Regions from separate parts of the Actinomadura meridiana genome, predicted to be linked through region 1. Evidence: riboswitches for the same ligand, from Rfam matches in the RefSeq annotation. Region 1 holds a riboswitch; the other holds the start of a gene.
What was found. Region 1 has a riboswitch for glycine ahead of gcvP (aminomethyl-transferring glycine dehydrogenase). Riboswitches for the same ligand answer to the same signal wherever they lie in the genome.

Region 1 (10,831 bases):
CGACATCACCATCTCCAAGATCCGGTTCCTGGAGTCCGAGGGGCTCGTGGAGCCGCGGCGCAGCCCGTCCGGCTACCGCAAGTTCGGCGACGCCGACGTCGAGCGGCTCCGGTTCGTCCTCGCCGCGCAGCGCGACCACTACCTGCCGCTGCGCGTCATCAGGCAGCACCTCGAAGCCCGCGACCGCGGCGAGACCGTGCCGCCGCTCGGCGCCCGCCGTCCCGGCGAGGACGACCACCGTCCCACGGTCGACGAGCGCCGTCCGCGCACCCTCGTCGCCGCCGACACGACCGCCGAGGCGCCCGCCGTCCACCTCACCCGCCGCCAGCTCCTCGACGGCGCGGGGATCGACGAGGCCCTCCTCGCCCGCCTGGAGGAGTACGGGCTCGTCCGCCGGACCGGCGCCCGCTACGACGGCGACGCGCTGAACATCGCCCGCGCCGCCGCCGCCCTCGGCGAGTACGGCTTCGAGGTCCGGCACCTGCGCGCCGTCAAAGCCGCCGCCGACCGCCAGGCCGGCCTCATCGAGCAGATGGTCGCCCCACAACTGCGCCGCCGCGACCGCGGCGCCCACGAGCAGGCCGCCGAAACCGCCCGCGAGATCGCCGCCCTCTCGGTGAAACTGCACGCCGCGCTCGTGTCCGCGGGCCTACGCGAAAGTCTCGACCGCTGATCATGTCCGCCGCGCAGGATTTTGCCCGACTCGGGGCACCACGAGCCGTCGGGGCCGGGGTGTACGTTGGCTACAGGGTTCGGTCACGAATCGATCCGCTGCACGTGGTGATCGAGACAGCGAGAACCAGCAGGGAGCCGCAGTGAAGCAGATGGAGGTCGTCGGCGTCCGGGTCGAGATGCCCTCCAACCAGCCGATCGTCCTGTTGAAGGAGACGGAGGGCGACCGCTACCTGCCCATCTGGATCGGTGCGGTGGAAGCGACCGCCATCGCCTTCGCGCAGCAGGGCGTCCTGCCCGCGCGCCCCCTCACCCACGACCTGTTCCGCGACGTCCTGGACGCCCTCAGCGTCCAGCTCCGCACCGTCAACATCACCGCCCTGCGCGAGGGCATCTTCTTCGCCGACCTCGTCTTCTCCAACGGCGTCGAGGTCAGCGCCCGCCCGTCCGACTCCATCGCCCTCGCCCTGCGCACCGGCGCCACCATCTTCGCCAGCGAGGACGTCCTCGAAGAAGCCGGGGTGGCCATCCCCGACGAGCAAGAGGACGAGGTCGAGAAGTTCCGCGAGTTCCTCGACACGATCTCCCCCGAAGACTTCGGCCGCGCTGGCTGACGGCGGGGGAGGTGTGTTCCCAAGCGTTGCCTGCTCCCCAAAGCGCCGCCAGCCCCTGTCAGCCCAGGGGGACGACCCCCTGGAACCCCCGAGGCGGGGGGGTTCCGCCCCCCACACCCCCCAACCAGCTCGGTGGTACACGCCCACGCACGGGGCCGCCTGACCAGAGGCCCGAGTCGAGTGTTGGGGGAGTCCGGGGTGGTACACGCCGGGCGCAAGAGCCGGAGTGAGCGTGAATGCCGCCGTATAATGGGTAGGCATACAAAAGCGTTCACTATCCGCATCAACCCCAGCCGTCGTAGCAACCACGCAGGGGCCCGACCGTTGCGATCGCGTCCGAAGGCAGGTTTCGAGTTCGCGAGGAAACCTGATCGCGAAGCGAGCCGCTAGGCGAGTCGGGAGCGATGCAGCGACCGCACGCAGTGTCCGACGATGGAGGCCCGCCAGGGCCGAAGGAGGAGGGCACTGCAATGAACACAGTGCACAACGATGGAGGGCGCCCAGCGCCCGAAGGAGGAGTGCGCTGCCATAGGCACAGAAAAACGCAGTAAAGACGCGCCGAGGGTGGACGTTGACCACACCCTGACCGGCACCTACCGTGCTGGTGGAACGTCCGTGGTGTAATTCGTCAAACCCCCTTGACGAAGCGCCGCGGGATGATTTGGAGCCGGAGGTCCGCGTGGCGGTGAGCAGCGGCGAGGGCAAGGCGACCCCCGAGAGGCACATGGCGTCCCAGCGCGCCGGGGAGCAGGGTCTGCTCTTCGACACGCGGGTGTCAGCGCCACCGGAGGATGTCGGCTACCGCGGCCCGACGGCCTGTGCCGCGGCGGGGATCACCTACCGGCAGTTGGACTACTGGGCGCGCACCAAGCTGGTGGAGCCGAGTGTCCGATCCGCGCAGGGGTCGGGCAGTCAACGGTTGTACAGCTTCCGCGACATCCTCGTTCTGAAGGTCGTGAAGCGGCTCCTCGACACGGGGGTGTCGTTGCAGCAGATACGCACCGCCGTCAGCCATCTGCGGGATCGGGGCGTCCAGGATCTGGCGCAGATCACGTTGATGAGCGACGGCGTCAGCGTCTACGAGTGCACGTCGCCGGACGAGGTCGTGGATCTGCTCCAGGGCGGGCAGGGCGTGTTCGGCATCGCGCTCGGACGGGTGTGGCAGGAGGTGGAGGGCAGTCTCGCGGAGCTGCCCGGTGAACGCGCCGCCACGGACGACGACCCGTCGGAGCATCCGCACGACGAGCTGGCGAACCGGCGCCGCGCGCGCCGCACGGGTTGACTCACAGCGCCTCTTTGCGCTGGAGGTAGGCGAACGCCCCCCAGCCGGGCAGGACAGGCAGCCACAGGGTGAGCAGCCGGTAGAGCAGGACCGCGGACGTGGCGGTGTCCGCGGACAGGCCGGAGATCGTCAACGCCAGGGTGAGGGCGCCCTCGACGGCGCCGAGGCCGCCGGGCGTGGGTGCGGCGGAGCCGACGGCGTTCGCGGTCAGGTACACCACCACGACGGACGTCAGGGGCAGTGATCCGCCGAACGCGCGGATCGAGGCGTCCAGGCACAGTACGAACGACAGGGTCAGCAGCAGCGTCCCGCCGAGGCCGGTGGTCAGTTTCGTGGGGGATTGCAGGACGTCCACCAGGCGCGGCACGACCCCGGAGAACATGCTCTTCAGCCGTGTGGCGGCCTCGCGGCGGACTCGCGGCACGGTCAGTGTCAGGCCCGCGAGCAGCCCCAGTGACAGTACGGCGATGACGACGGCGCGGGACGGCGCCAGGTTCTGCGTCGCCTGCGACGTGGAGCCGGTGAGGAACCCGAACAGGGTCAGCAGCAGTAGGTGTGTGACCAATCCCACGAGTTGTGACGCGCCGACGGTCGCGACCGCGGCGCCCGGCCGCATCCCCGACCGTTGCAGGTAGCGGGTGTTGACGGCGACGCCGCCGACCGCGGCGGGCGCGACGAGTTTCACGAACGACGCGGCGAGCTGGGCCAGCACCGTCCGGCGGAGCGGGAGCCTTTCGGGGACGAACCCCATCAGCATGAACGCCGCCGCGACGTAGGTGAGCGCGGCCGCGCCGAGTGCGACGAGGACCCAGGTCCAGTTCGCGGTGGACGCCATCGTCCCGATGTCCAGGCTCGCGACCTGCGGGATGACGATGTACGCGGCGATCGACAGCGCGACGACGCTGAAGATCGTCCGGGGCCGGAACCGTTCCAGCCTGGCGGGCGCGACCGCCGTCTCGGGTTTGCGGCGCACGATCTGTTCGCGGATGCGGGTGAGCAGGTCGCGGTTGTGCCGCAGCGCCGTCCGGGTCTCCCGGGACAGCGCGACCCGTTGCAGCAGCGGCACCGCCGAGGCCAGCGCCTCCTCGCCGAGGATGGCGGCGGCGGTCCCGACGGCCCGTTCGGGACCGGCCCGCAGCGCGAGCGTCGTGAGGAGCTGCGCCAGATCGAGCCGCAGCGCCAGGTCGCCCGCGGCGATCTCCCCGGCGCGCAGGTCGGTGAGGTAGGCGTGGCCGTCCGCGCCGACGAGCACCGCGCCCTCTTGGAGCCGCCGGTGCGCGAGCCGTCCCGCCTGGAGGGCGCGGAACTGGCGCCACACGTCCGTCAGCAGCGCGTCGGTGATCTCGGAGTCGGGGACGTCCGCGAGCCGCCGGCCCGGCACGTGCTCGTAGACCAGCAGCGCCGCCTCCGTGCCGACCTCCGACGTCGCGACCAGGCGCGGCGTGCGGGCGCCCGCCGCGCCCGTCGCGTACGCCATCAGCGACTCCTGCTCCAGGGAGCGGCGCAGCGAGCGCAGCGCCCGGCCGGTCGTCGTCGCGCGCAGCCGCAGCAGCCGCCACGCCCGGTACGGCAGGCCCGCCGTCTGCTGGTCGCGGTCGAGCACCCGCAACTCCACGTCCCAGTCGTCGCCCGCGCGGCGGCGGGGGTCGAGGACGGCCCCGTACACGCGGGCCTCCTCGGCGTCGCCGGTGGGCTCGTCCAGGCGCGCGGCCCGTCGCGCGCGCAGCCCGAGGCGTTCCAGCGCCGCCACGACGGCTCGGCCCGAGGGACGAGGGTTCGGAGTGCCGACCGTGTACAGGGTGCCGTGGCCGATGGCGCGTCCGAGGAAGTAGGTGGCGGCGAGCGCGGCGACCGAGGCGTAGGACGCGGTGAGGCCCGTCAGCGCCGCCAGCCCGATCAGCGCCCAGGTCGCGGCCTGCCAGCGCAGGCGGCCCGCCATCCCGACGGCGGTGACGAACGCGATCACGGGGGCGATGTCGGTGTGCACCGGCGCCGTCTCCGTGCCGCCCCAGATCAGCGAGTCCAGGACACCGCCGGGCGCCGCCCGCACCACCAGGTCGTCCAGGCTCACCGTGATCCCGAACGCGATCGCGGCGGCGAGCAACGCGATCGCGACGCGCGTGCCGTCCTTGTGGAACACCCGTTCGACCCCGAACGCGATCGGGACGGCCAGCACCCCGAAGCTGGACACCAGCGTCGCCAGCGACAACAGCAGCCGGGGCGCGTGCGCGGTGCCCTCCGCGATGTCGGTTTCGAGGCCGTGCGTCGTCTGCTGGGCGATCGACACCAGCAGCATCACCGCTGCCAGCCCCACCACCGACGCCACGAAGCGGATCGCGTCGGACGTGCGGCGGATCCGGTCCGGCTGGGCGGGCTCGTCCACGGGCACCCCCGCGGCGTCGCCGTGCGGCGACCGCGCCGCGTCGTCGTGGGTCTGGGTCACGCCCTACCGCCGCCCCCACTTCCGTCCCCGCGTCGCCCGGAGGCCCGTCCCAGGTGAGCATGGACATGCTACTGGCCGCCGCCCCACCACCCGCGGCAGGGCTGGAGGACGGGTGATCGTCGGAACGGATCTTTGGGTAGGGTTTGTGCAGGACATGCCGTCGACCCTGTGCGGGAGAGTCCCCACGCCGCCAGCGTGGGGCGCCGAAGGGGCAACCTCCCCGGAACCTCTCAGGCAAAAGGACCGCGCGGACGAGGCACCTCTGGAAAGCAGGCGTCGTTTCCCCCACCCGGGGAAGGCGGCTCACCGAAGGGGAAATCCCGCGTCGCGGGTGAAGCTCTCAGGTGCCATGACAGAGGGGGAGACCGGCCGCCGGCCCGAGCGCACGGCGGCGGACCTGAGCGACCGCAGCAGCCAGGAGGCTCTCCATGACCGGCCAGTTCTTCGCTCCCGTGGCCTCTCCCCAGCATCCACGCGCCGCGTTCGCGGACCGGCACATCGGCCCGTCGCCGGACGACCAGGCGCGGATGCTGGCCGCGATCGGCTACTCCGGTGTCGAGGCGCTGATCGACGACGCGGTGCCCGCCGCGATCCGCACGTCCCGGCCGCTGGACGTGCCGCCCGCGCTGAGCGAGACGGCGGCGCTGGACCGTCTCCGCGAGCTCGCCGCCTGCAACACCGTCCTGCCGTCCATGATCGGGCTCGGCTACCACGGCACGATCACCCCGGGCGTGATCATGCGGAACGTGCTGGAGAACCCCGGCTGGTACACCGCGTACACGCCCTACCAGCCGGAAATCTCGCAGGGGCGGCTTGAGGCGCTGCTCAACTTCCAGACCGCGGTCGCCGACCTGACCGGGCTGTCGGTCGCGAACGCCTCCATGCTGGACGAGGCGACCGCCGCCGCCGAGGGCATGGCCTTGGCGCACCGGGTCTCGAAGCGCAAGGAACCAGGAACGTTCCTCGTGGACGTCGACGTGCTGCCGCAGACGATCGAGGTCATCCGGACGCGGGCGGTCCCGCTCGGCATCGAGGTGGTCACCGCCGACCTGTCCAGTGGGCTGCCGGACGGCGATTTCTTCGGCGTGCTGCTCCAGTACCCGGGTACGTCCGGCGTCGTCCGCGACCTGGAGCCCGTCATCGCGCAGGCGCACGAGCGGGGCGCGCAGGCGGTCGTCGCCGCCGACCTGCTCGCGCTGACGTTGCTGCGGCCGCCGGGGGAGTCCGGCGCCGACATCGCCGTGGGCTCGGCGCAGCGGTTCGGCGTCCCGTACGGGTTCGGGGGCCCGCACGCGGGTTACATGGCGGTCCGCGAGGGCATCCAGCGGCAGCTTCCCGGACGTCTCGTCGGCGTGTCCGTCGACGCCGACGGCGCGCCCGCGTACCGGCTGGCGTTGCAGACCCGCGAGCAGCACATCCGCCGTGAGAAGGCCACCAGCAACATCTGTACCGCGCAGGTCCTCCTCGCGGTGATGGCGGGCATGTACGCCGTTTACCACGGCCCCGAGGGGCTCGCCGCGATCGCGCAGCGGACGCACCGCCGCGCCACCGAGATCGCCGCCGGGCTGCGCGCCGCCGGGGTCGAGGTCGTCCACGAGGCGTTCTTCGACACCGTCCTCGCCCGCGTCCCCGGACGGTCCGCCGAGGTGGTCGCCGCCGCCCTGGAGCGCGGCGTGAACCTGCGGCCCGTGGACGCCGACCATGTCGGCATCGCCTGCGACGAGACGACGCTGCCCGCCCATGTCGCCGCCGTCCTCGCCGCGTTCGGCGCCGACGAGCCCGCCGGGGCCGACGAGGCGATCCCGGACGCGCTGCGCCGTGAGAGCCCCTACCTGACCCACCCCGTCTTCCACGCGCACCACTCCGAGACCGCGATGCTGCGCTACCTGCGCAGGCTCCAGGACAGGGACGTCGCGCTCGACCGGTCGATGATCCCGCTCGGGTCGTGCACGATGAAGCTGAACGCGACCGCCGAGATGGAGCCGATCACCTGGCCGGAGTTCGCGAACGTCCACCCGTTCGCGCCCGTCGACCAGGCCGCCGGATACCTGGAGCTGATCGGCGAGCTGGAGGCCGCGCTCGCCGAGATCACCGGATACGCGAAGGTGTCGGTCCAGCCGAACGCGGGCTCGCAGGGCGAACTCGCCGGGCTCCTCGCCATCCGCGGGTACCACACGTCCCGGGGCGACGAGCGCCGCGACGTGTGCCTGATCCCGTCGTCGGCGCACGGCACCAACGCCGCCAGCGCCGTCATGGCGGGGATGCGCGTCGTCGTGGTGAAGTGCGACGACGGCGGCAACGTCGACCTGGACGACCTGCGCGCCAAGCTCGACAAGCACGGCGACCGGCTCGCCGCGATCATGGTGACGTACCCGTCCACGCACGGGGTCTTCGAAGAGTCGATCACCGAGGTGTGCGCGGCCGTGCACGCCGCTGGCGGACAGGTCTACGTCGACGGCGCCAACCTCAACGCGCTGGTCGGCCTCGCCCGGCCCGGCGAGTTCGGGTCGGACGTGTCGCACCTCAACCTGCACAAGACGTTCTGCATCCCGCACGGAGGCGGCGGGCCCGGCGTCGGCCCGATCGGCGTCCGCGAGCACCTCGTCCCGTTCCTGCCGAACCACCCGCTGCGCGCCGAGGCGGGCCCCGAGACCGGCGTCGGCCCGATCTCCGCCGCCCCGTGGGGCTCGGCGGGCATCCTGCCGATCTCGTGGGCGTACATCGCGATGATGGGCCCGGACGGGCTGACCGCCGCCACCGAGAGCGCCATCGTCGCCGCGAACTACCTGGCCGCCCGGCTGGCCCCGCACTACCCGATCCTCTACACCGGCCGCAACGGCCTGGTCGCGCACGAGTGCATCGCCGACCTCCGCAAGATCACCAAGGACACCGGGGTCACGGCCGAGGACGTCGCCAAGCGCCTCATCGACTACGGCTTCCACGCCCCGACCCTGTCGTTCCCCGTCGCGGGCACCCTGATGATCGAGCCCACCGAGTCCGAGGACCTCGCCGAGCTCGACCGCTTCTGCGACGCCATGATCGAGATCCGCCGCGAGATCCAGCGGGTCGCCGACGGCGGCTACGACACGGCTGACAACCCCCTCAAGGGCGCCCCGCACACCGCCGCCTGCCTGGTCTCCGACGACTGGAAGCACCCCTACACCCGCGAGGAGGCCGCCTACCCCGTCCCCGCCCTCCGCGAGGACAAGTACTGGCCCCCGGTCCGCCGCATCGACCAGGCGTACGGCGACCGCAACCTCATCTGCTCCTGCCCGCCCCCCGAGGCTTTCGAAGACTGAGCGGCCTTCGAGGACCAGATCTCCACATGCCCGGTCCACGGGTCCGGGTAGCGATACGATGACGGCCGCGTCAGCACGTCGTCCTCAGCGGCCAACGCGACACGTCCGCGCGATCGTGTGCGAAGCCGGGTTCGAGCGAAGCGAGAACCCGATCGCGCAGCGAGCCGCGAGGCGAGTCGGAGCGATGCCAGCGATCGCCGCGTTTCCCGACGATGGAGGGCCCCCAGGGCCCGAAGGAGGAGAGAAACGCGATGAGCACGGCCGACGATCCGGCGAAGTGGTGCGAGGAGGCGCGGAACCTCGCCGAGAACGGTGCGGCCGAGCGGGCGGCGGCATTGTTCGAGCGGGTGCTGGAGCTGGGGGAGACGGCGTGGCGGGCGCAGGCGGCGCTCGGGCTGGCGGTCGTCCTCGACGACGTCGGCGAGGTGGAGCGGGCGCGGAACGCCGACCGGGTCGCGATCTCGACCGGCGACCCCGAGTACGGGGCGCGCGCCGCCTACCACCTGGCCCTCACGCACGAGCGCGTCGGGGAGTACGCGCTGGCGGCGCCCGCGTGGCGGGCCGTGGTCGACTTCGGCAACCCCGCGTACCTGCCGCCCGCGCATCTCGCGCTCGCCCGGCTCGCCGACGACGCCGACGAGTTCGACGCGGCGCGCGACCACTGGGAGGCGGCCATCGCGATGGGCGACGCCGAGTACGGGCCGCCCGCCGCGCACGACCTCGCGCAGCGGCTGCTGGAACGCGGTGAGCCCGCGCGGGCGCAGCGGATCCTGGCCGCCGGGCTCAAGCTGATCGACCGCGACGCCGCCCCGTACGCACACGCGCGGCTCGCCGTCGCGCTCGGCATCGCCTACCTCGACCAGGCGATCGGGTCGTTCGGCGCGGCGCTCGGCGACGAGCCGTCCGACGCCGAGGTGGGGCCGCTCGCCACCGAGCTGCTTGCGCGGACGCTTCCGCTGCGCGGGCGTGGCGCCGAGGCCACCGAGGTGTGGCGGCGGGGTCTGTCCGACCCGGGGTCGGCGGCCCAGGTGCGGGCCCGGCTGCGCCGCGACTTCGGTGGCGACGACGACGGCGACCCGGCCGACCTGTGGTGGGAGCCGGTCGTCGAGCAGGCGGTGTCGGACGGCACGCTCCCCGCCCTCGCCGGGGAGGCGTTCGGCGCCCTCGACCACATGTACGCGGTCCTCGCCGTTCGGCAGGCGGGTAACGGCAGGGAACGGCGGCCGGGCGACGCCGACGAGGCGCTCGACCAGGCGGTGGCGGTCCCGGGCGACTACCCGTGGGGTCCGCTGCTGCGCGAGAGCTTCGCCGAACGCCTGCGCCTCGCCATGGGCGCCACGGAGCTTCCCGACCGTTAACCGGCGATCGCGCGTTCCGCGATGACCTTGGTGATGCGGGCGCGGACCAGATACTCGGTGGGGACGCCGTTGCGGGCCCCGAACTCCTCGGCGCGGTCGGCGCCCATGTAGCGGCCGCCGATGACGGTCGCCCAGCGGCGCGTCTCGTCCGGGTCCTCGATGAGGGACGCCTTCGCTTCGAGCGTCACGTAGGAGTACGGCGGCGTCTGGTCGTCCACGCAGATGGTCACCCGCGGGTCGCGGGCCAGGACACGGCCCTTGAGGCTGTCACGGTGCGTGTTGAACAGGACGTCGTCGCCGTCGAGGACGAACCAGATCGGCGTGACGTGCGGCGTGCCGTCCTTGCGGGTGACGCCCGCCTTGCCGGTGCGGGTGCCCTCGGACACGAACGCGCGCCACTCACTGTCGGTCATCTTCTCCATGAGCCCCAGTCAACACCAGGGGCCGTGAGGCTGCCCGATACGGTGGGCGGATGGAGGTCGCGACGGCGCACGGCCCTGCGGACGTGCTGGTCGACGAGGTGAGCGACCCGGCGTTCCTGCTGGTCCTGACGCACGGGTCGAACGGGGGGGTGGAGGCGCCCGACCTGCTCGCCGTGCGGGAGGTCGCGCTCGGCCTCGGCGGCGCGGTCGCGCGGGTGACGCAGCCGTTCCGGCTCGCGGGGCGCCGCGCGCCCGGCCCGGCCATGAAGCAGGACGAGGCGTGGCTCGACATCGTCGGCGACCTGCGCGAACGGTTCGGGGACGTCCCGCTCGTCCAGGGCGGCCGGAGCAACGGCGCCAGGGTGGCGTGCCGGACGGCGACGGCGGCCGGCGCGGTGGGAGTCGTCGCGCTGGCGTTCCCGCTTCACCCGCCGCGCAACCCCGCCAAGACGCGCGTGGACGAGCTGCGATCGGCCGGGGTGCAAGTGCTGGTCGTCAACGGCGACCGCGACCCGTTCGGCGTGCCGGACGCCGACGACGCGGCTCAGGTGACGGTGCTGGCGGGGGAGCGGCACGAGCTGAGCCGGGACCCCGCCGCGGTCGGGAGGGCGGCGGAACCATGGCTGCGGAAATGGGCGGGGGCCGCGAAGAAGAGGCGGGGTCGGGCGGCCCGTCCGGCGCGAACGGGCGGCCCGTAAAGGTCGTGGCGGCGGTCCGGTACCCGGGCCCGGGCGGGCCCGG
Region 2 (10,831 bases), on a different contig from region 1:
TGTCGCCGTGCTGGAGCAGCGCGAAGTACACCGCCGTGTTGGCCTGCGCGCCACTGTGCGGCTGGACGTTCGCGTGTTCCGCGCCGAACAGCGCCTTGGCCCGGTCGATCGCGAGCTGCTCGGTGACGTCGACGTACTCGCAGCCGCCGTAGTAGCGCCTGCCGGGGTAGCCCTCGGCGTACTTGTTGGTCAGGACGGAGCCCTGCGCCTCAAGGACCGACGTCGGCGCGAAGTTCTCCGACGCGATCATTTCGAGGGTGGACTGCTGGCGCCGCAGTTCGGCGGCGACGGCCTCGGCGACCTCCGGGTCGGTCGCGGCGAGCGGGTCGTGCAGGCTCACCGGTCAGGCCTCCTCGATCAGCTTCTCGTAGGCGGCGGAGTCGAGCAGGTCGCCCGGCTCGTCCGAGATGCGGATCTTGAAGATCCAGCCCTCGCCGTACGGGTCGTCGTTGATGACCTTGGGCTCGTCCACCACCGCGCCGTTGATCGCGGTGACCTCGCCGCTGACGGGGGAGAAGATGTCGCTGACCGACTTGGTCGACTCGATCTCGCCGCAGGGGTCGCCCGCCTCGACGGTGTCGCCCTCCGACGGTTGCAGTTCGAGGTAGACGATCTCCCCGAGCGCGTCGGCGGCGTGCGCGGTGATGCCGATGGTGACGATGCCGTCCTCCGGTAGGGAGCCGGTGGGGCCGAGCCCGGACACCCACTCGTGTTCTTCGCTGTAGCGCAGTTGCTCCGGAACGCTCACGATCACTTCTCTCTCTTCATTGCGGGGAATGGTCGCTACACCCCCGGACACTTCTTCAGGGACGCTTGTAGAACGGCAGGGCGACCACGTCCACCGGCTCGGTCCGGCCGCGGACGTCCACGGCGAGGTTCGTCTCGTCGGTGCCGCTGTCCAGGTACGCCATGGCGATCGGCCTGCCCAGTGTGGGGGACGGGGCGCCGCTCGTCACGATCCCGCACGGCGTGCCGCCGGACGTGACGACCCGGTATCCCTTGCGCGGCGCGCGACGCCCCCGGGCCACCAGTCCCACGAGCTTACGGCCCGGTGGGGTCCGTTCCACCGCCGCCAGCGCCGACTTTCCAATGAAATCGCCGGGCTTGTCCAGCTTCACGACGCGGCCGAGGCCCGCCTCGAACGGCGTGGTGTCGGCGGTCAGCTCGTTGCCGTACAGGGGCATGCCCGCTTCGAGGCGGAGCGTGTCGCGTGCGGAGAGACCGGCGGGCACGACGCCGTCCACGCCTTCGAGTGCCTTCCACAGCGTGACGGCGTCGGACGCGTCCACGAACAGCTCGAAACCGTCCTCGCCGGTGTAGCCGGTGCGGGCGATGAGGGCGTCGACGTCCGCGACACGCCCGGAGAGGCTCGCGTAGTACTTGAGGTCGGCCAGCGGCGCGTCGGTGAACTCTTCGAGGATTCCCTGTGAACGCGGGCCCTGGAGGGCGATCAGCGCGTACGAGTCGGAGCGGTCGTCCAGGACGGCGTCGAAGCCCACGACCCGCTGCTCCAGCGCGTTCCGGACGACGGCGACGTTCGCCGCGTTCGCGACGATCATCCAGGTGGTGTCGGCCAGCCGGTAGACGATCAGGTCGTCGAGGACGCCGCCGTCCGGCCCGCAGACCATCGTGTAGCGGGCCTTGCCGACGGCCATCGGCGACAGCTTCCCGACCAGCGCGAAGTCGAGCGCGTCGCCCGCGCCGGGCCCCGTCAGGAAGATCTCTCCCATGTGCGACAGGTCGAACAGCCCGGCCCCGGTCCGGACGGCGTCGTGCTCGGCGGTCTCGCTCGCGTACCGCAGCGGCATCAGGTACCCGGCGAAGTCCACCAGGTTCGCGCCGAGGTCGATGTGGACGTCGTGCAGCGGCGTCTTCTTCGCGTTCTTCGCCATCGGATCGGCGGACATGGGTTCGGCTCCTTCGTCACGGGCGCACGTGGCCTATCGTTCCACGCGCGCGCCGGGCGTCTCGGTGCCTCCCCCTCTGTCATCGGCGCCTGAGAGCTTCACCCACCTGGTGGGCTTTCACCTTCGGCGGGGGATGGTCGGATCCCCGCTTTCCAGAGGTCGCCTCGCCCGCGCGGTCCGTTGGCCTGAGAGGTTCCGGGGAGGATTTGCTCCTTCGGCGTCCCACACCGGCTGCGAGGGACTCTCCCGCACGGGTTGTATCGGCGCCGTCAGCCTAGTGCAAAGTCATCAAGATCGGTTGAACCGGCACCCTCGCGCAACCACCCCAGCTCCCTCCGCAACCACGCGAGGCCCCAACCACTGCGATCGCGTCCGAAGGCTGGTTCGAGCCTGCGAGAACCAGATCGCGAAGCGAGCCGCTAGGCGAGTCGAGAGCGATGCAGCGATCGCATCGCGTTTCTCGACGATGGAGGCCCGCCAGGGCCGAAGGAGGAGAGAAATGCAATAAACACAGTACTCTGAGGTGATTGTTGGAGATCACCCCTCGGCCGCGCGGGGTGCACGACCGGAGGGGCAAGCCGGATGGCCTACCTGGCTGGAGCGTTCATCCTGTTCTTCGGCCTGCTGGTGTCCATCGCGCTGCACGAGCTCGGGCACTTCTCGTTCGCCAAGCTGTTCAAGGTGCGGACGACCCAGTTCATGGTCGGGTTCGGCCCGACGATGAAGTCGTGGCGGCGGGGCGAGACCGAGTACGGCGTCAAGTGGGTGCCGCTCGGCGGGTACATCCGCATGATCGGGATGCTGCCGCCGCGCAAGGGCGACGCCCCGAACCAGGTCCGGCAGGTCAGCACCGGGCCGTGGCAGGGCCTCATCGAGTCCGCGCGCGGCGCGGCGCTGGAGGAGGTCAGGCCCGGCGACGAGGATCGCGTCTTCTACGCCAAGAAGTGGTGGCAGAAGATGCTGATCATGATCGGCGGGCCCGCGATGAACCTGCTCCTCGCGGTGCTGTTCTTCGGCATCCTGCTGATGGGGCTCGGGACCGCCCAGGCGCAGCCGGTGATCGACCGGGTCGCCGAGTGCATCGTCCCGGCGAGCCAGTCGTCCGGGCTCACGGACTGCCCGGCCAAGGCGCCGCCGACTCCCGCCCAGCAGGTCGGGCTCAAGGCGGGCGACCGCATCACGACGTTCGACGGCCACAGGATCGACGACTATGACGACCTGCGGGTGCTGATCCGGGACGCGGGCGGCAAGACCGTCCCGATGACCGTCCGGCGCGGCGACCAGGACGTGAGGCTGAACGTCCCGATCACCCGCAACAAGATGCGCGACCTGGACGACGAGGACAAGATCGTCAACGTCGGCTTCCTCGGCATCACGCCCACCAGCGAGCTGGAGCGGCAGGGGCCGGGCGCCGTCGCGAGCACGATGGGCGACCTGACGACCCGCACGGCGGGCGCGCTGGTGCGGATGCCGCAGAAGATGGTCGGCGTGTGGAACGCCGCCTTCGGCGGCGACGAGCGTGACCCGAACGGCCCGATCGGCGTCGTCGGCGTCAGCCGCATCGGCGGCGAGGTCGCCGCCGACAAGGACTACAGCGGGACGGAGAAGGTCTCCTACTTCGTCATGCTGCTCGGGTCGCTGAACCTCGCGGTCGGGCTGTTCAACCTCGTCCCGCTGCTGCCCCTGGACGGCGGTCACATCGCCGGGGCCCTGCTGGAGGCGATCAAGAAGGCGTTCGCCCGGATCTTCCGCCGACCCGACCCCGGCTACGTGGACGTCGCCAAGGCCCTGCCGGTGACGTACGTGATGGCGGCCGTCCTCATCGTCATGGGCGGCCTGCTGATCTACGCCGACCTGTTCAACCCGGTGCGCGTCACCGGTTAGCCGGGCCCCGGGTCAGCCGGGGCCAGGGGTTGCCGGGGCCGGGGTCAGTCGAGCGCGGGGGTTAGTCGAGCGCGGGCAGTTCGCCGGTTTTCAGGAAGCCGGTCAGCGCGGCCAGGTAGGGCCCGATGTCGAGGCCCTGCGCGGCCAGCCAGGCGTCCGACCCGTAGGTGCCGGTGTAGCGTTCGCCGCCGTCGCAGATCAGCGTGACGACGCTGCCGCGCTCACCGTGCGCCCGCATCTGCGCGATCAGCTCCGCCGCGCCCCACATGTTCGTGCCGGTCGAGCCGCCGACGCTGCGGCCGCTGACCTCGCTCGTCCAGCGCATCGCCGCGATGGACGCCGCGTCCGGCACCTGGATCATCCGGTCGATGACCGTGGGCAGGAACGACGGCTCGACGCGCGGACGGCCGATGCCCTCGATCCGCGAACCGGCCGCCGTCCGCTCCGGGTCGCCGTCGGCGAACGAGCCGTGGAACGCCGAGCCCTCCGGGTCGACGACCGCGAGCCGCGTCTGGAACCGCCGGTACCGGGCGTAGCGGCCGATCGTCGCGGACGTCCCGCCGGTGCCCGCGCCGACCACGATCCAGGACGGCTCGGGGAACCGCTCCAGCCGCAACTGTTCGAAGATCGCCTCGGCGATGTTGTTGTTGCCGCGCCAGTCGGTGGCCCGTTCGGCGAACGTGAACTGGTCCATGAAGTGCCCGCCGCAGTCGGCCGCGAGCCGCCGCGACTCGGCGTAGATCGAGGACGGGTCGTCCACCAGATGGCAGCGGCCGCCGTAGAACTCGATGAGCTGGATCTTCTCCGGGCTAGTGGACGCGGGCATCACCGCGACGAACGGCAGCCCGAGCAGCCGCGCGAAGTACGCCTCCGACACCGCCGTCGACCCGCTGGACGCCTCGATGATCGTCGTGTCCTGCCGGATCCAGCCGTTCGCCAGCCCGTACAGGAACAGCGACCGCGCCAGCCGGTGCTTCAACGACCCCGTCGGGTGGACGGACTCGTCCTTCAGATACAGGTCGATGCCCCATTCCGGCGGCAGCGGGAAGACGTGCAGGTGCGTGTCGGCGCTGCGGTTGGCGTCGGCGTCGACCCGCCGGATGGCCTCGGCGATCCAGGCGCGGTAGCCGGGATCGCAGCGGTCCACGGTACGGCTCACGGCGGCCCTCCCCCCGATCGGTACTGATCACCCGCATCCCACGATATCCGTGCATGTCACCAGGCATGATGGAGGCAGCGGGGGGCAGATGATCGAGATGTTCGACGAACGCATCGTGGAGGCCGGGCGGTTGCCGCTGTTCGGCTTCTTCGTCGCGTTCATCGTCACGTTCGTGTTGACGCGGGTGAGCGTGCGGCTGATCCGCGCCGACGTGCGCTGGTTCCGGAACGTGACGTCCGGTGACGTGCACATTCACCATGTGGTGTTCGGCGTTGTGCTGATGCTGTCGGGCGGGGTCGCGAGCCTCGCCGTGCCGGACGGGCATGTCCGTCTCGACCTGCTCGCGGCCATGGTGTTCGGGATGGGGTCCGCGCTCGTGCTGGACGAGTTCGCGCTGATCCTGCACCTCAGCGACGTGTACTGGACGGAGAAGGGCCGCGCGTCCGTCGACGCCGTGTTCGTCGCCATCGCCGTGACGGGGCTGCTGCTGCTCGGCGTCCGCCCGTTCGGCTACGAGGGCACCGGGCTCGACCCCGGCGACGGCGGTCTCAGCGGCGTCTACGCCGGGTTCCTCATCGTCAACCTGCTCTTCGCCGTGCTCACGCTGCTCAAGGGCAAGATCTGGACCGGGCTGATCGGCCTGTTCGTCCCCGCGCTGCTGATCGTCGGCGTCATCCGGGTGGCGCGGCCCGCCTCGCCGTGGTCGCGCTGGCGCTATGACGAGGGGTCGCGCCGGTACCACCGGGCCGTCCGCCGCGAGAAGCAGCTCCGGCGTCCGCTCATCCGGGGCAAGATCTGGGTGCAGGAGTTCATCGCGGGCCGCCACGACCTCATCCCGCCGGAACTGTTGCAGCGCCGCGCGGAGGCCGCCGAACGCGCCCGCCGTCGCCTGCGCGGGAACCGGGCAACAGCCCGCGCGGAACGCCGCGCGACGGCCCGCGCGGAACGAAAGGCGGCCGCCCGCGCGGCCCGCGCCGCGCGCACCGACCGCGTCGGACGCGCCTCCCGGGGCGGCCGGAAGACCAGCGCTTGGGCGGACCGCCGAGCCGAGGCCCGCGAACGCCGCGGCGCCCTCTCCCGCGGCGGCGACGGAGGCGCCTCCCGCGTTCGCACACGCGCCGCGTCAAGACGACGAGCCCGCGACGCCCCGCCCAAAGAGGAACCACCCCCCGGCCCCTCACCCACAAGACCCGGCGACCGCGTCCGCTGACCAACGCCAACCCAGGACGTACACGACGGCGCCGCCGGGCGCGACGGCCCGCACGGTGCCGCCAAGCGTTCCGCCGGGGGCCGCTGATTAGGGTTCGTCTAGGACGGGGGCTGCGGCGCGGACGGTTTCGATGGTGTCGGCTTCGGAGGCCGCCTTGTCGGGGCGGTAGCGCAGGACGCGGGCGAATCGTAGGGCGATGCCGCCCGGGTAGCGGGGGCTGTGCTGGACGCCGTCGAACGCGATCTCGACGACCAGTTCGGGGCGGACGTGGACCGTCCAGTCGTCCTCGCGTACGGCCAGCTCGCGCAGGCGTCGCGTCTGCCAGGCCAGCAGTTCGTCGGTGAGGCCCTTGAACGTCTTGCCGAGCATCACGAAGCCGCCGGTGGCCGGGTCGCGGGCGCCGAGGTGCAGGTTGGACAGCAGGCCCTTTCGCCGCCCGTGGCCCCATTCGACGGCGAGGACGACCAGGTCGAGCGTGTGCCGGGGCTTGACCTTGATCCAGCCCGCGCCGCGCCGTCCGGCCGTGTAGGGCGTGTCCAGGGACTTGACCACCACGCCCTCGTGGCCGCGTGCGACGGCCTCGTCGAAGACCTCCTTGGCCCGCGCCGGGTCGCCGGTGACGACGCGCGGCATTCGTAGCCCTTCTGGCACGACGCGTCCAAGCGCGGCGTTCCGTTCAGCCCCTGGCGCGTCGAGCAGATCTGTCCCGTCGAGATGGAGTACGTCGAAGAGGAAGACGGCCAACGGCACGGTGTTCTTGGCGGTGCGGGTCGCGGTGCGCGCCGCCGTGACCTGGAAGGGGTGGGGGCGCCCGTCCGGGCGTAGTGCGATCAGCTCGCCGTCGAACACGGCGTCGCGGACGGGCAGTTCCCGCACCGCCGCCACGACCTCCGGCAGCCGGGAGGTGATCTCGTCCAGCGTGCGGGTGAACACCCGCACCTCGCCGCCGGTCACATGGATCTGCGCGCGGATGCCGTCGAGCTTCCACTCCACGGCCGCGTCGGCTTTGAGCTTGGCGAACGCCTCGTCGATGGACGGCGCGCTCGCCGCGAGCATCGGCTTGATCGGGCGTCCGACCTCCAGCGTGAACCGGCGCAGCCCCTCGACGCCCTCGCCCAGCGCCGCCGTGGCGACGGGGCCGAGCGCGCCGCGCAGCATCACGGCCCGCCGCACCTGCGCGGACGGCACCTCGGCCGCCGCCGCGACCGCCTCGGCCATCACCCCGTCCAGCGCGCCCTGTCGCAGCTCGCCCGCCAGCAGCCTGATCAGGAAGTCCTGCTCGGGACGGGTGGCGCGGCCGAGCAGCCCCGTGACCAGTTCGCGCCGCCGCGCGACCGACCCCGCCCCGGACACGCCGCCGATCTCGGTGAACGCCGCGTCGACCTCCGCGACGGTCAGCGACGGCTCGGCGGCGGGCGGCGGGACGTCGCGCAGCGCGGCGTACCCCACGCCGATCTGACGCTGCGGCAACTCGCCGGACAGGTAGGCGACCACGATCGCCGCCTCGCCGGGCCCGGCCGCGCGCAGGCACTCGGCGAGCGCCGCGACCTTGGCCTTCCGGCCCGAGGTGGCGGCCACCGCGGCCGACGTTCGGGTGATGTCCGCTATCAGCACTCCTTCATTCTGACCACGGGGACCGACAATCAACACCGGTCGGGGGCCTGGTCAGGTGCCGTCGGCCTCGTTACCGTGACGGGGGCGGACGGCTCGGCGACGGGGGAGTGAGGAGCGGGGCGTGGGACGTGGACGTCCGGTCGAACCGTTCCACCGGCCGTACTCGCCACCGGAGCCGCCCGCTCCGGCACGGCGTCCCAAGCGGTTCGTGCCGCTCGCGGTCGTCGCCGTCCTCGCCGTCGCCGGGGCCGCGCTCTACCTGCTGGTGCCCGGACGGGACGACCAGGACGCCGCCGTAAGGTCCGTTCCGGGGGGTGCGGGGGGTCGTCCCCCCACAAGTGATCGCTCAGCCCCGGCCAGGGCACGGATCGTCGAAACGCTTCCACCACCATGCGGGATGGTGTCGCAGGCCACCGTCGACCGCGTCGTGCCCAAGGCGACGCGACGCGAGAACGCGAACTCGACGCTCTCCACATGTACGTACGCCTCGGCAGGGTCGTATCCGTGGCTGCGCGTGGAAGCGCACCTGTACGCGCCCGCCGACACCCCGACACCGGTAGAGGACGCCGAGAGCTACTACAACGCGCAATGGGCGCAGGCCGGTGACGCCCCGTTCGTCCGGACGGTCACCCTGGAGCGGCAGCGGGGCATCGGCGACGAGGCGTACGGCTGGTCCCGCGCCGACAAGGGGAGCCCGACCGTGGTCGGGCAGCTCACCGCCCGGGTCAGGAACGCGGTCTTCACGGTCAGCTACAGCGAGCGGGCGCCCGGCGACAGGGGCGCGCAGGACGGCCGGGCGCGGGCGTGTCTCGGCACCGTCACGGCCGTCGCCCGGGAAGTGCTGACCGCGCTAACTCATTTCTGACCTGAATCGGCCGATCATGGCATATTCCCTGTCAACAGCTTCTAAGGTGTTCGGGTAAAGGGGAGGGAGTGCGCCGATCATGCTCCCGGGACCATGCCAGGTGATCGGCGCGCTGGTGAAACCCGGGGAGGAGGAGGTCGACGACGTGACCGTGCAATCGGTAGGAGTGTCCTGGGTGCGATAGTCCCAGGTCAGCAACCTGTACTCGTCGACGGGCCGCGGAGTGGACCACGCTCCGCGGCCCTTTTGTCTTACCACTCATGTGCCAATGCACCGGAAATCGCAGTTGCATTTTCTGGCTCAGTATTTGGGGTCAAACAAGAAGTCAGGTTCAGCGGATGGAGATTTTGGCCAGCATCCGCATGGACGCGGGCGACACCCTGGACATCGCGTGCAGGAGATGGCCCTCGAAGTTGACGGGCACCACCGGCTTGTTCTTCACGATGGCGTGCACGATCCGCTCGGCGACCTTCTCCGGCGGGTAGTTGCGCGCCCGCAGCGCCCTGTGGCCGCGCTCGCGGAGCCGCTCCCTAGCCTGCTCGTCGCCGTCGACGTACGTCCCGTTCCTGACAATGTCGGTGCTGACGAAACCGGGGCAGACGGCCGTGACCCCGATCCGCGAACTGGCCAGCTCGGCGCGCAGGCACTCGCTCAGCATCAGGACGGCCGCCTTCGTCGTGCAGTACGCGGGCAGCGAGCGGGTCGGCGCGTACGCGGCGGCCGACGCGATGTTGACGATGTGCCCGCCGAAGTTCGGCTTGTCGGGCTTGTTCGGCAGGGCGTGGACGCGGTCGTGCATCTGCTTGCCGAACAGGCGGCAGCCGTGCACGACCCCCCACAGGTTGACGCCGACGATGTTGTCCCAGTCGTCGGGGCCGGTGTCGAGGAACGAGCCGGTGACCGCGATCCCGGCGTTGTTGACGACGATGTCGGGGGCCCGGCGGTCCCGTTTCACGTCGGCGGCGAAGGTCTCCATGGCGGCGGGGTCCGACACGTCCACCTGGTAGGCGACGCCCCCGGCGCCGACCGTCTTGGCGCGGGCGGCGGTGCGCTCGGCGGCGGGCAGGTCGATGTCAGCGGCGATGACGGTCGCGCCGTGCCCGGCGAGCGCGAGCGCGGTGGCCCGCCCGATCCCGGAACCCGCTCCGGTGACGACGGCGAGTGCTCCGTCGAAGTGCGCGAGGGGCATGCGGAACCTCCGAGGCGTCCGGACGGGCGACGAAGCAGAACAACCGGTTCCAACCGTACTCAGGGCGTCCCGGCACCGCCGCTCGGGCCGCTCGTCCGAACGCCGCTCCGGCCGCCGTCCTCCCGCCGCAGGTAGGGGCTCAGCCCGCTCCAGCAGAAGTCGGTCATGTACCGGGCCGCGTCCTCGGCCGAGACCTCGGGACGCTGGGTCTTCCAGTGCGCCAGACGCTCGCTGCCGCCCACGATGATCTGCGTGAAGGCGTCGATGACCTCGGCGGGCGCGCCGGGCGCGAACGCCGCCAGCGCGCCGGAGATCAAGGCGCCCTGCTGCGCGCGCGTCGCCTCCACGGCCTCGGCGGCGGCCGGGGACGCGGCCGCGGGCTCGCGCAGCAGCATCGCGAACGGCCTGCTGTGCGCGGCGACGAACGTGAAGTAGGCGACCATCCCGCGCCACAGGACGTCCTCGGGGTCGGAGGCCCCGGCCATGGCCGTCCGCGTGGCGTCGAGCAACTCGGCCTTGGACCGGCGCACGCACGCGACGAGCAGCCCGTCCTTCGACCCGAAGTACTCGTAGAGCATCGGCTTTGACACGCCGCAGCGCTCGGCGATCTCGTCCATGGAGGCGTCCCGGTAGCCGCGCTCGCCGAACACCTCCTCGGCCACGTCCAGCATCTGCCGTTCGCGGTCGGCGCGGGACATCCGCCTCCGCCGGGACGAGGGCCGGGGTGTGGTGGCACTCACAGCGGCTCCCCCCTATTGGACCTACCGTCAGTAACCTACTTCAGGTAACTTACCCGGAGTAGGTTACGCGAGAGGGGCAGGACATGAGCGAGCGCGGCCCGGCGATCGTCATCATCGGCTCCGGCTTCGCCGGCCTGGGCATGGCGATCCGGCTCAGGCAGGCGGGCTTCCACGACTTCGTGATCCTGGAGAAGAGCGGCTCCCTCGGCGGGACGTGGTACGACAACACCTATCCCGGTTGCGCCTGCGACGTGCCCTCCCAC

Region 2: it holds a riboswitch for glycine, as region 1 does, so the genes downstream of both, gcvT (glycine cleavage system aminomethyltransferase GcvT) here and gcvP (aminomethyl-transferring glycine dehydrogenase) in region 1, are expected to answer to the same signal.

What each region holds. Positions count from the first base shown of each region.
Region 1 covers NZ_BAABAS010000004.1:314,058-324,888, forward strand. Annotated here, with positions in the region: gene ftsR (transcriptional regulator FtsR) at 1-673, shown strand, start outside; gene ABD808_RS05390 (bifunctional nuclease family protein) at 816-1,286, shown strand; gene ABD808_RS05395 (MerR family transcriptional regulator) at 1,966-2,568, shown strand; gene ABD808_RS05400 (flippase-like domain-containing protein) at 2,570-5,011, opposite strand; glycine riboswitch at 5,173-5,267, shown strand; gene gcvP (aminomethyl-transferring glycine dehydrogenase) at 5,440-8,310, shown strand; gene ABD808_RS05410 (tetratricopeptide repeat protein) at 8,562-9,668, shown strand; gene ABD808_RS05415 (PPOX class F420-dependent oxidoreductase) at 9,665-10,090, opposite strand; gene ABD808_RS05420 (alpha/beta hydrolase family protein) at 10,141-10,788, shown strand.
Region 2 covers NZ_BAABAS010000006.1:208,408-219,238, forward strand. Annotated here, with positions in the region: gene ABD808_RS14265 (serine hydroxymethyltransferase) at 1-340, opposite strand, end outside; gene gcvH (glycine cleavage system protein GcvH) at 344-748, opposite strand; gene gcvT (glycine cleavage system aminomethyltransferase GcvT) at 804-1,907, opposite strand; glycine riboswitch at 1,974-2,069, opposite strand; glycine riboswitch at 2,071-2,166, opposite strand; gene ABD808_RS14280 (M50 family metallopeptidase) at 2,490-3,791, shown strand; gene cds1 (L-cysteine desulfhydrase Cds1) at 3,853-4,950, opposite strand; gene ABD808_RS14290 (hypothetical protein) at 5,039-6,160, shown strand; gene ABD808_RS14295 (ATP-dependent DNA ligase) at 6,248-7,774, opposite strand; gene ABD808_RS14300 (hypothetical protein) at 7,896-8,639, shown strand; gene ABD808_RS14305 (SDR family NAD(P)-dependent oxidoreductase) at 8,971-9,828, opposite strand; gene ABD808_RS14310 (TetR/AcrR family transcriptional regulator) at 9,888-10,526, opposite strand; gene ABD808_RS14315 (flavin-containing monooxygenase) at 10,652-10,831, shown strand, end outside.